DNA from 2 places in the Massilia sp. DD77 genome. Region 2 is predicted to be linked to the other one. Evidence: riboswitches for the same ligand, from Rfam matches in the RefSeq annotation. Region 2 holds a riboswitch; the other holds the start of a gene.

Region 1 (7,929 bases), on a different contig from region 2:
CCATGCCTGGCCAGCACCGCCCTGGCGCGCGGCTCGGCATTGATGGCTTTGACGTAATCATCGACCGACAGCTGGTCTTTCCCGTCGTCTTTCTCCTCCTCGTCCTTTTCCAGCTTCTTGAGCTCGGGCGCGGCGGCCTTGATCTTGGCCAGCAGCGCCGGGGTCAGCAGGAAGTGTTCCCCTGGATCGGCGGCGAAGGCGGGCGCGGCGCACAGGGAGAGCGCGACGAGCAGGGAGGCGGCAATACGGCTGGCTTTCATGGTCATTCCCGGTAGCGATTGGTATGCCGCGATTATAGGAGCGCGCACGGCCCGAAAACCGCGTCCGGCGGCGAATCCCCCCTGCGTGGTGTGGAGACGGCGCCCCTCTCGCTTACTTCCTTTTTTAGGAAGAAATCCTTCATAAAACTTCGCTTTTCCAGATGTTCGCCTTACCTTATCCTTTCATATCGGCAATACCGCTTTGCCATGAAAACAAGACTGGATACGAACATGAAACGCATACTTCTCTTTATCGCCACCAACTTCGCCATCATGCTGGTGCTGAGCATTACGGCCAGCGTGCTGGGTGTGAACAAATACCTCACCGCGAACGGCATGAATTTCGGCATGCTGCTCGCCTTCGCCGCCCTGATGGGCTTTGGCGGCGCCTTCATCTCGCTGTGGATGTCCAAGCCGATCGCCAAGTGGTCGACCGGCGCGCGCGTGATCGAGCACCCGTCCAATTCCACCGAGCAATGGCTCGTCAACACCGTCGCAGCCCAGGCCCAGCGCGCCGGCATCGCCATGCCGGAAGTCGCGGTCTACCACGGCGAGCCGAACGCCTTCGCCACCGGCGCCACCAGGAATTCCTCGCTGGTCGCGGTGTCGACCGGCCTGCTGGAATCGATGACCCAGGAAGAGGTCGAGGCCGTACTGGCCCACGAAGTGGCCCACATCGCCAACGGCGACATGGTCACCCTCACCCTGATCCAGGGCGTGGTCAATACCTTCGTGATTTTCCTGGCGCGCGTGGTCGCCTGGTTCGTCGACCAGGCCTTGCGCAAGGACGGTGAGGAAAACACGGGTCCGGGGATTGCCTTTACCATTACGGCGATCGTGTGCGACATCCTGTTCGGCATCCTGGCCAGCGTCATCGTGGCATGGTTCTCGCGCCAGCGCGAATACCGCGCCGACGCCGGCGCCGCCCGCATCCTGGGCACCCCGCGCCCGATGATCAACGCGCTGGCCCGCCTCGGCGGCATTGCGCAAGGCGGCCTGCCGAAGAACATGGCCGCCTCGGGCATCGCCGGAGGCGGTATGATGTCGCTGCTGAGCAGCCATCCGTCGTGCGAAGACCGTATCGCTGCCCTGCAACGCGCATAAGAGACAAGCAAGACACATTCACGAGGCCAGGAACCAGGTATGCGGTACGCTCCACTGTTGTTGCCAGTACTGTTTGCCGCGGCACTGGCCTTTCTCCTGCAGCACTTCCTGGGCTCGCTCGCCTGGGCCGGACTGCTGGCGGTGATCACCTGGCCGCTGCACCAGCTGCTGCTGCGCCGCGGCTGGCCTCCGCTGGCGAGCGCCACCACCCTGCTGGTGGCGCTGCTGGTGAGCTTCGTCGGCCCCTCGATCCTGCTGTTCAACGCCCTCACCAACGAGCTGGCCGGACTCGAACGCCTGCTCACCAACCTGAACCTGACCGGGGTGGCGGCGCCCACCTGGCTGTACCGCCTGCCACTCATCGCCGAGCCCGCCGTCAAGTGGTGGAACGAGCACCTGGCGGTGCCGGGCGGCCTGCGTACCCTGATCCAGAGCGGACTGGGCGACTTCATGCCCCAGCTCACCGGCGCGGCCCGCATCTGGGGCTCGACCATCCTGGCCAATGCCCTCTACCTGTTCCTGACCCTGCTGACCCTGTTCGTGCTCTACCTGCACGGCCCGGCGGTGGTGCGCTACGTGGACGGCGCCGGCGAGCGCCTGCTGCCGGCCCATTACCCACGGCTGCGCGCCATCCTGCCGCTGTCGGTGCGCGGCACGGCGCTGGGCCTGTGCTCGATCGCCGTGCTGGAAGGCGTGGTGCTGGGCATCGCCTACGCGATCGCCGGGGCGCCCGCGCCGGCATTGCTGGGCGTGATCACCGGCTACCTGGCCCTGATTCCGGGCGGGGCGCCGCTGTCCTTCACCATGGTCTCGCTCCTGCTGCTGGGTCAGGGCCATGCGGGCGCAGCCCTCGGCCTGTTCAGCTGGGGCGCGGTGGAGCTGTTCATGGTGGACAAGTTCATTCGTCCCAAGCTGATCGGCAAGCGCGTCAACCTGCCCTTCCTGGCGGTGCTGTTCGGCCTGCTGGGCGGTGTCTCGACCATGGGCGTGATCGGCCTGTTCGTGGGGCCCTTCATGATGGCGGTGCTGTTCGCCTGGCTGCGCGACGGCCGCGAAGCGGCGGCAACGCAAGCCGCGCCGGCGGCCGAGAAGCTCGAACGGATCGGCTAGAACTGCGCCTGCCCCAGCCGCGGCCGTGTCGACATGGCCACCACCGCGGAGCCCGCGGCGACGATCAGCGCATCCTCGATCAATCCACTGCGGGTCTGGCCGATGCGCGCCATGGCGCGCTTGCGGCCGGCCAGGGTCAGGTAGGCCAGCGGCACGGCGGTAGCGACCGCGAGCGCCGCACCGGCCTTTTCGCGTCCGGGCGAGGCCAGCGCGGCGCCCGCGATCCCTGCGCTCATGACGCGCGCCAGCAGTCCCAGGAAAACGGTGCGGTCGGGCGCGGATTTCATCTTGTCGCCCAGCAGCTCCCCTGCCCCCATGGCCAGGGCGCCGTATTTGAACAGGGGACGATCCAGGAGCAGGAGTTCACCGGGGGTACGGCGATGCGCCAGGCGTGCCGCCGCAAGCGTGGCCATGGGGGTCATCGATCGCGCGCTGGCGACGGCGCCGATCAGCGCGGAGGAAAGCAGGTTGCGGAAACTCATCGTGAGGGACTCCTGTGCAAGTGGAAGTGACCCGAGGCGCGCGGCGTGCAGGGCCGCCCACGTCGGGAACGCCACTCGACTGTAGTGCGGCTCCCGCCGCCGTGTCGCCACTTAGGTTTCCGCGATCGGCTCACTCACCATGGTGTGCTTGGTTCCAGCGCCGCCAAGCGAAGCTGCCACCCACGACGACAAGCATCCAGAACGCGATCGACAAACCCAGCCGCGGCCACAGGACGTCATCCAGGCCGATCAGCAAGGACAAGGGATCCCGCGCCACCGACCCTACCGGCGACACCCCTTGGCTGTCCGCGAGAAACGGCAGCGGAAAACCATAGGCCAGCACCGGGCAAAGGACGGGCATGTCCACGTTGGCGCATACCGCGCTGACACGCCCCGGAACCGCGAGCGAAAGATAGGTCAAGGCGCCTGCGGCCATGCCGGTCGTGAATAAAGTTCTGATACGGATTATTTGTCGCAACTCACGATGCATGGATCGACATCGACACTGAAAGCCAGGCCCTAGTGACGGCCGTTGCGCAATTTATGCATCTCGACCGGAAGTGCAACAAGGCCGACAGCCAGCAGTGCCGCCAGCAAAATCAGGACAAGTGCGATGAAAGAGACGTGCGTATCGCGCAAGGTTTGCATGCTCACGGTGATTGCGGCAATGCAGACGAGTAGCATCCAGCTGCGCTTCAGGACGTTCACGACAGCGGTTTTCAGCATTTTCTTAATAGTAAATTCATCGCCTGCGCTTGGCAGACCAGCATAACATTTTCCTCGCCTGGAAAAGTCACGGACCGTCACGTCCGACTCTTCCTACGCGGCCCTGGACCGTGCTCCTATTGGGCATCCGGCAAGAATGGCTAAGATCGAAGCTGTCCATCATTTACGCCAAGGAGACCATGATGAGCGATCGAAAACCACGCGCCTCGGGTGACCGTGCGCCGCCGCAGGGCCTGCGCCAGAGCGCCGATTCCGCCTCCGGCTTCGTCGCCGATGACAGCGCCGGCTACTCCAGCGTCGGCCAGAGCGAGCAGCGCGGCACCGAAGCCAGCTCGGGACGCTACACCAACTTCAACCATGCCTCGCCGGAGAGCAACGTCGGCCCTGCGGGCGCAGCCCAGTCGAGCCACGGCAATGCCGGCGGACGCGTGCCGGGCAGCACGGTGGACAAGGCCGAGGGCAGCCAGGGCCAGCAGAACCGCCAGCAAGACGAGGTCGCCATGTCCGGCGGCGGCAATCCCAGCGACGCGGCCGCCGCCGACGGCGGCATGGCGAACCGCGCCGGCACCGACGACGATTCGGACAAGCTGGGCGAGCGCCCGGGCCGCGGCGCGGAATCGTCCGGTACGTCCGGCGACGGGGCGCGCTGATCCCGGCGCACGCGGGTGCGGAAACAACACGCCGCACAAAACCGTTGAGTTTATTGAAATAGCTGGGCTATCCTGTCTAGACAGTTGGCACACAGCCAACCGCGGTATCGGGAGAGACTGTCCTATCCCCGACGGCGCCGAAGGAGCAACCACCCCGGAATCTCTCAGGCAAAAGGACCGATCCCGCGAAGTACACTCTGAAGAGTTGCCGTGAGTTCGTCGTCGCGGCACACCGAAGGAGCAAACAGCCGCAATGGCGGCTGTGAATCTCTCAGGTCCAGCACAGAGGGGGTGCCGACGCGCCGATGGCGCGCGGTCTTCCCTTGTGACGCTTTCTGTGTCTGGATTGTATGTCGACCGAATTCCTGCCTGGTGCCGCGCGCGGCGCCCCGGGCCCTTGCGCGCCCGCGCAACGCGCCCTTGCCTACCTGGCCCCTTCCCACGGCCGCCTCGCCGCGGCGCGCCGCGCCGTCCTGGTCCGTCCTAGTCCGTCCTAGTCCGTCATCTTGCCGGCCGCGGCCGCGAGGCCGCATCCACACCTTTGTCCGGCACGCCTGTGGCGTGTCCTTTGCAGCAGCAACCGACGCCCGCTCGGACTGGCGGGGAGTCGCTTTTTCATTTTTCATGGAGAGTACTAATGCAAGCTCAACAACGGCAACACGGCAAGCCGCGCGCACTGCTCGCGGCCTGGGCGCTCGGCCTCGGACTCGGCCTGGCCGCTCCGCAGGCACTGGCGCAGGCGGGCGATCCGGGCGCGGCGCGCCTCGCCGCCACCCAGCATTCAGGCGCCCTCGCCGCCGCCCAGCGCGATCTCAGCCGGTTCATCAACCACCAGCTGCAGCGCGGATCGGCGCCGGAAGGCTTCCCCTTCGACGTGCAGGACCTGCGTTCGCTGAAGGATGCGCGCATCGGCGACGGTTTCCCGGTCTACACCATCGATCCGGACCAGCTGCTGAACGGCCGCGGCAAGATGAAGAACATGGCGCGCCACGCCAACCAGTGGCGCTTCGTGGTGCTGCTGGGCGACCGTCCGATCGGACTGGCGACGGTGGAACGGCATCAGGGCCGCTTCGAGACCGTCGCCTATGGCGGCGCGGTCCTGTCGAAGGACCTCGACGCCCTGGCCGGCGTGCACGGGAACGCCGACCGCTCCAACCTGCGCCTGCTGCGCATCTACCAGGCCCGTTCCGACCTGCTCGAAGTCGAGACCGCCGGCGGCACGCGCTTCGCTCCCTTGTTTTCCGCCCGCGCTTCGCTGCCGCTGCAGCGCGCAGACGCTTTCGGCCGCCCCACCGCGGTCCTGGCCGATGAAGCCGAGCTGCTGCCGGCGCTGCGCGCCGCGGTCAAGCGCAACCTGGACGAGCACCGCTAAGACGGCGCCAACGACAATCAAGCATACGGAGACAAGCCATGAACAAGAAACACAAGACACTGAGCGGCCTGCTGGCCGCCGCCGCGCTGACCCTGGCCGCCCCGAGCGCCTTCGCCCAATGGCGGACCCTCAACGTGCCCCTGACCACCCAGGAGCACAGCCAATGGTGCTGGTCGGCCAGCAGCAAGGCCATCCTGAATCTGTACAAGAAGACCCCGAGCCAGTGCCAGATCGTGAACTGGGCCTTCGGCATCAACTACGCCTGCGGCAATTCCACCTTCAACTGGAACAGCTACGCCAACCAGCCGAATTCGATGTACGGCACGGGCGGCAGCGTGCAGAACATCCTGGCCGCCTGGGGGGTGCCGAACACCGCCTACAACGTGGCCTCGTCGTGGAACAGCGTGGTCGCCGACATCAATGCCAACCGCCCGTTCGTGATCCGCTACGGCTGGACCAATGGCGGCGGACACATCATGGCCGGGCGCGGCTACGAGACCTATAACGGCGTGAACTACGTCTACATCATGGATCCGTGGCCGGGCGAGGGCCAGACCTGGCGCACCTACAGCTCGGCGGTGTCGGCCTCCGACCACCGCTGGACCCATACCCAGCGCATGAACGTCAGCCCGGCGCTGTAAAACCGGGAGCGGGTGGGGGGCAAGCGTCAGCGGAAAATGGGGCTATCCATGCGACAATCCGGCGCATGAACCTGAACGACTACCGAGCCCTGTTTCGCGCTACCCCCTACCCCTACCTGGTGATGGCCCCCGATCTGACGATCGTCGGCGCCAGCGGGGCCTACCTGCGCTCGGTCCAGCGCACCGAGGAAGACATCGTCGGCCGCTACGTGTTCGATGCTTTTCCCGAAGATCCCGCCAATCCGGACGCCACCGATATCGCCGAGGTCAAGGCCTCGATGCTGCGCGCCCTGGCCAAGGGCGAGCCGGACACCACCGCCTTCGTGCGCTATGCGGTCGAGGTGCCGACGCCGAACGGTCCCCGCTTCGAGGAGCGCTACTGGAGCACGGTGCATACGCCGGTACTGGACGACGACGGCAAGCCCCTGCTCGTGATCCAGAACCCGGTGGACGTCACCGAACTGTACCGCTTCGACGCCGACGCCCAGGTCGCCACGCTCCAGCTCACGCCGCCCAGCGAGAGCAACGCCGGGAACTTCAACCGGGCGCAGATGCACGAGGCCTTGTCGCGCATCCTCAACAATGAACGCGAGCACCTGCGCAGCCTGTTCAACCAGGCGCCCGGTTTCGTGGCCGTGCTGATGGGGCCCAAGCACGTGTTCGAGATGGTGAACGAAGCCTATTACCAGCTGGTGGGCCACCGCGAACTGCTCGGCAAGGCGGTGTGGGAAGCGCTGCCGGAAGTCGCCGGCCAGGGCTACGAGGAATTCCTGGACCGGGTCTACACCACCGGCCAGTCCTGGGCCACGCGCGCGATGCCGATCGCGGTGCAGCGCGAACCGGGCGGCCCGATCGCCCAGCGCTACGTCGACCTGGTCTATGAGCCCTACAAGGACCAGTACGGCACGACCATCGGCATCTTCGCCCAGGGCTACGACGTGACCGACGCGGTCGAGGCCCAGGCGGCCCAGCGCGAGAGCGAGGAACGGCTGCGCGACGGCATGCACGCGGCCAAGATGGTGGTCTGGGACTGGGACTTCGCCAGCGGCGAACTGGCCTACTCCGACAACACCCTGCTGGTGCTGGGCTTCCAGCCGGCGACCATGGACGCGATCCGCGAGTACATCCACCCGGAAGACCGCGACAAGATCGCCGCCTCGCACCGCCGGGCGCTGGAAGGCGCCGGCAGCTACCAGGAGGTGGTGCGCTTCGTCCGCGCCGACAACGGGCGCCAGATCTGGCTCGACAGCCGCGGCAAGGTGCAGTTCGACGCCGAGGGGCGCCCGGCGCGCATGCGCGGGGTCACGGTGGACGTGACGGAGCGCTATCAGGCCGAACTCGAGCTGCGCGAAGCCAACCGCAAGAAGGACGAATTCCTGGCCATGCTGGCGCACGAGCTGCGCAACCCGCTGGCGCCGATCAGCACTGCGGCCGAGATGCTGCGCTTGAGCGCCGACGATCCGGCGCGGGCGCGCAAGGCCAGTGAAGTCATCAGCCGCCAGGTGAAGCACATGGTGTCGCTGGTCGACGACCTGCTCGACGTCTCGCGCGTCACGCGCGGCCTGGTGGAGCTGGAAAAGGACG
Region 2 (7,929 bases):
GGCGCCCTGCGGCAAGTCGGGGATCAGGGGGATATCGAGCTCACCCGGCTCCGGCGCCGCGGCCTCGGCGCCGAACAGGCGGCGCAACTGCTGCGACATCGACGCCTCGCGCCGGGCGCGCTCGGCCTTGCGGGCGGCGCTGTCGTCGGTCTTGGCGAAGCGGTCGGCGCCGCGTGCACGCGCCGGCTTGAGCTTCTCGTTGAGGGCCTCGTACATCGGGCCCAGGTCGAACACCAGGCCGGGGCGCAGCAGCGGCGCCACCAGGCCATGCGCCTCGGCGTCGGGTTCGAACTCGCGCCAGGCTTCCTCCAGCGCGACCAGGAAGACTTCCGGGCGGAAGGGATTGCCCGCGGCGCGCACCAGGTCGCGCCCGAGCAGCACGCCAAGGCGCACGCCCAGGCAGGCGAGCTGCTCGGAAAACTGGATGTCGAAGGGGCGGCTGACGGCGCTGAAGGCCAGCTTCTGGTCGATCTCTTCCAGAGGTACCAGGCTCAGCGCGACCGGCGCGGGGGCGGCCGGCTGCGGGTTCAAGGTCGAGAGTTCCTTGCGCAGGGCCAGTTCGATCCCGCTGCAAGCCAGGTGGAAGTAGGCGTAGGCGTTTTCCCTGAGCAAGTTACCGGACTTGATGCGGCGCGCGGCCAGCCTGGGATCGGGGCCGGCGCCCGTCATGTCGAGCATGGCCGCCACCATGCGGTGGACCATGTTCATCAGCTGGCCCTTGGCATGGCGGCAGGCGATACCGGCGAGCGCATCCAGGGCCGCCTGCCGGTCGGCGGCGGCCTTGCGGGCGGCGGGCGTCTGTGCGGATGGAGTGGCCATGGCGTCAAGCGGAGTCGATTCCCCCATTGTGCCACACTATTTCCATAAGGCAATAACAACGGCGATATTTCTGAAAACATGTTGCTGTATCCCTGCAGGATGGACTAACTCATCAGGAAATAATTGCTTTCAGATTGTAGGAGCGTCTCCTACACTGCATCAGGCGGTGTTCCGATAGCGATGCATCAACTCGAAAAGCATGATGAATTCACCGGACATGCCACGAATCATTCGGACATCGCCGAGTAGAAGTCCTCTCCCACTTTGAAAGGAAACATCATGGCCTCGAAGCAAGGTAGCAAGCGCGGCTCGTCCCAGCAGGACGCCAGCCGTCAGAGCAGCAAGAGCTCGGGCAACAAGCAATCGGGTTCCTCGGGCTCCGGATCGGGCTCGGGCGGCGGCACCCGCGGCGGCACCCCGGAGCAGCACGCCGAAGCCGGCCGTCAAAGCCACAAGAACGACAAGCGTTGAGTGCTTTGCTCCGGCCGGCCCGGAGCCGCCAGCCCGCCGAGCACATGCCGGCGGGCTTTTCTTCATCTATATGTCGGACAAGGCGCCGTGGCGATGGCGCAAGAACTATAGGCTATGCAGATAAGCGGCCTCCGCACATCGGACAATCCGATGCGCACGCCGCCCGCCGCCGCTCAAATATTACGCAGGATGGCGCCCTTGGGCGGCGCGAAATCGCGGATATCGTTCACCAGGCCGGCGGTCTTGGCGTCGCGCGCATTCAGGTGCAGGTCGGAATACTGGTGGATGCTCCACTGCTCCGGGGTCAGCTCGACCGTCTTGCGCAGGATCGACTCGGTACGCGCGTCGTCGGCGCGCAGGCCCTCGACGATGATGTTGAGCGCATCCGGACGCGAACCCGGCGAAGCGGTCGCATGCGACTTGTGGACCATGAAGCGCGCCGTGTCGCTGCAATAGCGCTCGCTGCCGCACAGGTAGAGGATGACCGCGATCGAGGCCACCGCCCCGCCGTTGTACATCACAAACTTGATCGGTGAACTGGCCATGAAGTTGTACAGGCACAGGCCGTCGCTCACGTAGCCGCCATTGGACTGCACCAGGATGTGGGCAGTCTCGATGCCGTCCTCGGTCATGGCGGCGACCGCGTCGAACACCCGGTGGACCATGTCGCTATTGACGTCGCCGGACAGCGTGAACCAGCCTGTTTTTTCCTGTTGTGATTTGTCTTCGCTCATAGTTTTTTCCGCGGCAAGGTGTGTGCCTTAAGTGTAGCAAAACCGCCGAAGGAGGCCTGCCACCATGCGTCTATAGTGCGCGGCAATGCTTTTAGGAATCGAACTGCGGCCCACGGGCCGTCATCCCCGCGACGGCGGGGAGTTATTGCCGCCAGTGGCGGCAATAACGTTTACAGGGTGCAGGCCGCCGCTTTTGCCCCCTCTTCTCCCCTCTTGGCTGGTTGACACCAGGCTCCCTCTAGCATATCCTCCACAGTCTTGACCGGGAGAGCGCAGCACGCTGCCGCCGAAGGGGCACTACCCACAAACTCTCAGGCAAAAGGACCGGTCAAGGAGCGGCGGCGCATGGCGCAGCCGGCTCAACTCTGGAGAGCGGCCGCGGCTCGGCATGAGCGAGCGGCCCACCGAAGGGGCAGGCGGCTTTGCCGCTATCTCTCAGGTACCAAGGACAGAGGGGATTGAAGCGCACGGCGACGTGCCCGCTCCCCTATTCACCTGCCCTGAGGATTCCATGACGCTCAAAGCGACTCCGCTCAATTCCGCTCACCGTGCCGCCGGCGCCAAGATGGTCGACTTCGGCGGCTGGGACATGCCGGTCAACTACGGCTCCCAGATCGAGGAGCACAACGCGGTGCGCACTGACGCCGGCATGTTCGACGTGTCCCATATGTGCGTGGTCGACCTCAAGGGCGCCAATGTGCGGGCTTTCCTGCGCGGCCTGCTGGCCAACAACGTCGACAAGCTGCAGGTCCCGGGCAAGGCCCTCTACTCCTGCATGCTGAACCCTGAAGGCGGCGTGATCGACGACCTGATCGTCTACTTCTTCAGCGAAGACTGGTTCCGCATCGTGGTCAACGCCGGCACCGCCGACAAGGACGTGGCCTGGATGAACCAGCAGAACGCCGCCACCAATGCCGGCCTCACCATCACCCAGCGCCGCGATCGCAGTGACCAGAACCTCGATCCTATCGCCCTGATCGCCGTGCAGGGCCCGAACGCCCGCGCCAAGGCCTGGGACGTGCTGCCGGAAACGAAAGCCGCTTCGGAAGCGCTCAAGCCCTTCAACGTCGTCATCGTCCCCGACACGGCGTTTGGCGAAGTCATGGTCGCGCGCACCGGCTACACCGGCGAGGACGGCTTCGAGATCGGCGTCTCCGCGGACAAGGCCGAAGCCCTGTGGAACGCCTTCGCCGCCGCCGGCATCAAGCCGGCCGGCCTGGGCGCGCGCGACACCCTGCGCCTGGAAGCCGGCATGAACCTCTACGGCCAGGACATGGACGAGACCGTGAACCCGCTGGACGCCGGCCTGGGCTGGACCATCGACCTGGTCTCCGAGCGCGACTTCATCGGCAAGGCCGCGCTCCAGGCCAAGGGCCAGCAGGCCAACTTCGTCGGCCTGATCCTGCGCGAGAAAGGCGGCATCCTGCGCGCCCACCAGAAAGTGATCAGCGCCGCCGGCAACGAAGGCGAAATCACCAGCGGCACCTTCAGCCCGAGCATGCAGCAGGCGATCGCCCTCGCGCGTGTGCCGCTGGACGTGGCGATCGGCGACACCGTGCAGGTCGTGATCCGCGACAAGCAGCTGGCAGCCTCGGTCGTCAAGCTGCCCTTCGTTCGCAACGGCAAAGTGCTCGCCGCCTAATAGAACAAGCAAATATAATCACCGCGTCACCCACCCCAGGAGCAAAAACATGAACATCCCTACCGACCTGAAATACACCGAGTCCCACGAGTGGGTCCGCCGCGAGGCTGACGGCACCCTGACCGTCGGCATCACCGAATACGCGCAGGACGCACTGGGCGACATCGTGTTCGTCGAACTGCCGCAGGTCGGCAAGGCCTTTACCGCCGGCGACGACGCCGCCGTGGTGGAGTCGGTCAAGGCGGCGAGCGACATCTACGCCCCGGTGTCGGGCACCGTCACCGCCGTGAATCAGCCGGTCGCCGATGCGCCGGACTCGATCAACCAGGACGCCTATGGCGCCTGGCTGTTCAAGCTGCAGCCCGCCGATGCGGCGAGCTTCGACGCGCTGATGGATGCCGACGCCTACGGCAAGACCACCGACAACTGATCCTCAAGAGAGGCGCGCCGTCCACCACGGCGCGCCTTTTTCGTATTCCAGGCTTCCCGACTCTTCACGAATTTCTTCATTCCCGCCAGCCCATAAGGCGCCGGCAATTCATCTGGCCACCATCATGACCCGTTCCAGCCTCACCCAACTCGAAGCCCGCGATTCGTTCATCCCGCGCCATATCGGCCCGTCCGAATCCGAACAGGCAGCCATGCTGTCGACCCTCGGCTACGCCTCGCGCGCAGCCCTGATCGACGCCGTGGTCCCTGCCAACATCCGCCGCAAGGACACGCTGGACCTGGGCCAGTTCGCCGAGCCGCGCACCGAGGAAGACGCGCTTGCCGTCCTGAAAGCGCTGGCGTCGAAGAACAAGGTCATGAAGTCGATGATCGGCCAGGGCTACTACGGCACCCACACTCCGAAGGTCATCCTGCGCAACATCTTCGAGAACCCGGCCTGGTACACCGCCTACACCCCCTACCAGCCCGAGATCTCGCAGGGCCGCCTGGAAGCGATCCTGAACTTCCAGCAGACCATCACCGACCTGACCGGCATGGGCATCGCCAACTCCTCGATGCTGGACGAAGGCACCGCCGCCGCCGAAGCCATGACCCTGCTGCAGCGTGTCGGCAAGTCGGCCTCGAAGGTGTTCTACGTGGCCGACGACGTGCTGCCGCAGACCCGCGAAGTGATCGAGACCCGCGCCAAGCCGATCGGCGTCGAAGTGCGCACCATCGCGGCAAGCGATGTCGAAACCCTGAACGAAACCTGCTTCGGCGTGCTGCTGCAGTACCCGGGCGTGAACGGCGAAGTGCGCGACTACCGCGCCGCCGTGGAGCACCTGCACGCCGCCGGCGCGATGGTGGTCGTGGCCGCCGACCTGCTGGCCCTGACCATGCTCACCCCGCCGGGCGAATGGGGCGCCGACGTGGTCGTCGGCAACAGCCAGCGCTTCGGCGTGCCGCTCGGCTTCGGCGGCCCGCATGCCGGCTACCTGGCCACCCGAGACGAATTCAAGCGCAGCATGGCGGGCCGCCTGGTCGGCGTCACCGTCGATGCGCAGGGCAACCAGGCCTACCGCCTGGCGCTGCAGACGCGCGAGCAGCACATCCGCCGCGAGAAGGCGACCTCGAACATCTGCACCGCCCAGGTGCTGCTGGCCGTGATGGCCGGCATGTACGCTGTCTACCACGGCCCGCAGGGCCTGAAGCAGATCGCCCAGCGCGTGCACCGCCAGACCGCCATCCTGGCCCGCGGCCTGCAGCAGCTCGGCGCCGAGGTGCTCAACACCACCTACTTCGACACCCTGACCATCAAGGGCGACGCGGGCGCGCTGCACACCGCCGCCAACGAGGCCGGCATCAACCTGCGCCGCATCGACGACCAGCACGTGGGCATCTCGCTCGACGAGACCACCACCCGCGACGACCTGGCCGCGCTGTTCGGCATCTTCGGCAAAGGAAAGTCGATCGACATCGACGCCCTGGACGAGGACGTGGCGGACGCCTTCCCGGCCTCGCTCACCCGCGAAAGCGCCTACCTGACCCACCCGACCTTCCACCGCTATCACGCCGAGCACGAGATGCTGCGCTACCTGCGCTCGCTGGCCGACAAGGACCTGGCGCTGGACCGCACCATGATTCCCCTGGGCTCGTGCACCATGAAGCTGAACGCGACCTCGGAAATGATCCCGGTCACCTGGCCGGAGTTCTCGAACATCCACCCGTTCGCACCGAACGACCAGACCGTGGGCTACCGCGAGATGATCGACCAGCTGGAAGCCATGCTGTGCGCCGCCACCGGCTACGCCGCCATCTCGCTGCAGCCGAACGCCGGTTCCCAAGGAGAATACGCGGGCCTGCTCGTTATTCAGAAATATCATGAGTCGCGTGGCGAAGGCCACCGCAACATCTGCCTGATCCCGTCCTCGGCCCACGGCACCAACCCGGCCTCGGCCAGCATGGTCGGCATGAAGGTGGTCGTCACCGCCTGCGACGAGAACGGCAACGTCGACCTGGACGACCTGAAGGCCAAGGCCGAGCAGTACAGCAAGGACCTGGCCTGCGTCATGGTCACCTACCCGTCGACCCACGGCGTATTCGAGGAAGGCATCAAGGAACTGTGCGAGATCGTGCACGCCCACGGCGGGCAGGTCTATGTCGACGGCGCCAACATGAACGCGATGGTCGGCGTGGCCGCGCCGGGCGCCTTCGGCGGCGACGTCAGCCACCTGAACCTGCACAAGACCTTCTGCATCCCGCACGGCGGCGGCGGCCCCGGCGTGGGCCCGATCGGCGTCGGCGCGCACCTGGCCAAGTTCCTGCCGAACCAGCTCTCGACCGGCTACGTCCGCGACGAACAGGGCATCGGCGCGGTCAGCGCGGCGGCCTACGGCTCGGCCTCGATCCTGCCGATCTCGTGGATGTACATCGCGATGATGGGCGCGCAAGGCCTGACCGCCGCGACCGAAGTGGCGATCCTGAACGCCAACTACATCGCGCGCCGCCTGGCTCCGCACTACCCGGTGCTGTACACCGGCCACGACGGCCTGGTCGCGCACGAGTGCATCATCGACCTGCGCCCGCTGCAGGACAAGACCGGCATCAGCAACGAAGACGTGGCCAAGCGCCTGATGGACTTCGGCTTCCATGCCCCGACCATGAGCTTCCCGGTGCCCGGCACCCTGATGATCGAGCCGACCGAGTCGGAATCGAAGGCGGAGCTGGACCGCTTCATCGAAGCGATGATCACCATCCACGCCGAGATCGTGAAGGTCGAGCGCGGCGAGTACGACAAGATGGACAACCCGCTCAAGGGCGCCCCGCACACCGCGGACGTGGTCACCGCCGACGACTGGCAGCACGGCTACACCCGTGAAGTGGCGGCCTTCCCGGTCGCTTCGCTGCGCAAGAAGAAGTACTGGCCGCCGGTCGGCCGCGCCGACAACGTGTACGGCGACCGCAACCTGTTCTGCGGCTGCGCACCGATCAGCGACTACGAGTAAGCCATCGTAGCCTGCGCTTTCACTTGCGGCTGGACGCCAGCCGCAAGTGGGAGGCCGGATAACGGCGGCGCTCGCGCGCGAGTTCGCGTGGGGTTTCCTGTCCACCTGCGCCGTTTTCCTTTTCCACCACCGGTTCCGCGGGCGGCTCTGCCGGCGGCTCTGCGAGCCGGAAGCCCGCCATGGTGCGCGACAGCGCCAGCGCCTGCATCTGCAGGGTGCGCGCGGCCAGCGCCGCCTCCTCGACCAGGGTGGTGTTCTGGCGCGTCACCTGGTCCATGCGCACGATGGCCTGGTTCACGTCCTGCAAATTCGACTCCTGGCCCAGGCTGACCGAGCCGATTCGGTTCACGATGTCTTCCACCTGGCGTACCGAGCTGGCGATCTGCTGCATGCTGCTGCCGGCCTGCGCCGCCCAGGCGGCGCCGCCGTCGATCTCGTTCACCGACTGCGTGGCCAGCACCCGGATCTCGCCCGCCGACGCCGTCACGCGCCGCGCCAGCTGGCGCATTTCCGAGGTCACCGCCGCCATGCCGGCGGCGTCAAGTCCCTTGCGCGCCGCGTCCAGCCCGGCGTTGAGCGCCAGCGTGTTGGCCTGCGCCGCCAGGGCGTCGAGCGCGTCCACGATCTCCACCACCCGTAACGCGCTGCGCTTGCCCGAGGCCAGCGCCGCCACCAGGCGCTCGACCACCCCGCCGCCCTCGTGCGCCGCTTCTCCCGCCGATGCCGCCAGCTGGTTGGCGGCATGCGCGCCGTCGGCCGCCAGGCCGACGCTGGCCTCCAGTTCCTTCATCGAGCCCGCCGTGTCCAGCATCGAGTTGGCCCCGAATAC

Evidence for each region. A riboswitch is a leader RNA that binds a small molecule or an ion and turns the genes downstream of it on or off. The one in region 2 is predicted to bind glycine.
Region 1: another riboswitch for glycine. It lies ahead of V7778_RS23315 (hypothetical protein); the one in region 2 lies ahead of gcvT (glycine cleavage system aminomethyltransferase GcvT).

The regions. Positions count from the first base shown of each region.
Region 1 covers NZ_JBAMDH010000055.1:17,038-24,966, reverse strand. Annotated here, with positions in the region: partial or broken gene V7778_RS23350 (hypothetical protein) at 1-260, opposite strand, end outside; gene htpX (protease HtpX) at 492-1,364, shown strand; gene V7778_RS23340 (AI-2E family transporter) at 1,404-2,474, shown strand; gene V7778_RS23335 (hypothetical protein) at 2,471-2,956, opposite strand; gene V7778_RS23330 (hypothetical protein) at 3,087-3,392, opposite strand; gene V7778_RS23325 (hypothetical protein) at 3,476-3,763, opposite strand; gene V7778_RS23320 (hypothetical protein) at 3,865-4,332, shown strand; glycine riboswitch at 4,431-4,522, shown strand; gene V7778_RS23315 (hypothetical protein) at 4,970-5,704, shown strand; gene V7778_RS23310 (C39 family peptidase) at 5,743-6,345, shown strand; gene V7778_RS23305 (hybrid sensor histidine kinase/response regulator) at 6,411-7,929, shown strand, end outside.
Region 2 covers NZ_JBAMDH010000025.1:83,708-91,636, reverse strand. Annotated here, with positions in the region: partial or broken gene V7778_RS16360 (DUF1631 family protein) at 1-819, opposite strand, end outside; gene V7778_RS16355 (hypothetical protein) at 1,099-1,290, shown strand; gene V7778_RS16350 (ATP-dependent Clp protease proteolytic subunit) at 1,464-2,024, opposite strand; glycine riboswitch at 2,278-2,361, shown strand; glycine riboswitch at 2,380-2,486, shown strand; gene gcvT (glycine cleavage system aminomethyltransferase GcvT) at 2,536-3,666, shown strand; gene gcvH (glycine cleavage system protein GcvH) at 3,716-4,096, shown strand; gene gcvP (aminomethyl-transferring glycine dehydrogenase) at 4,221-7,100, shown strand; gene V7778_RS16330 (methyl-accepting chemotaxis protein) at 7,120-7,929, opposite strand, start outside.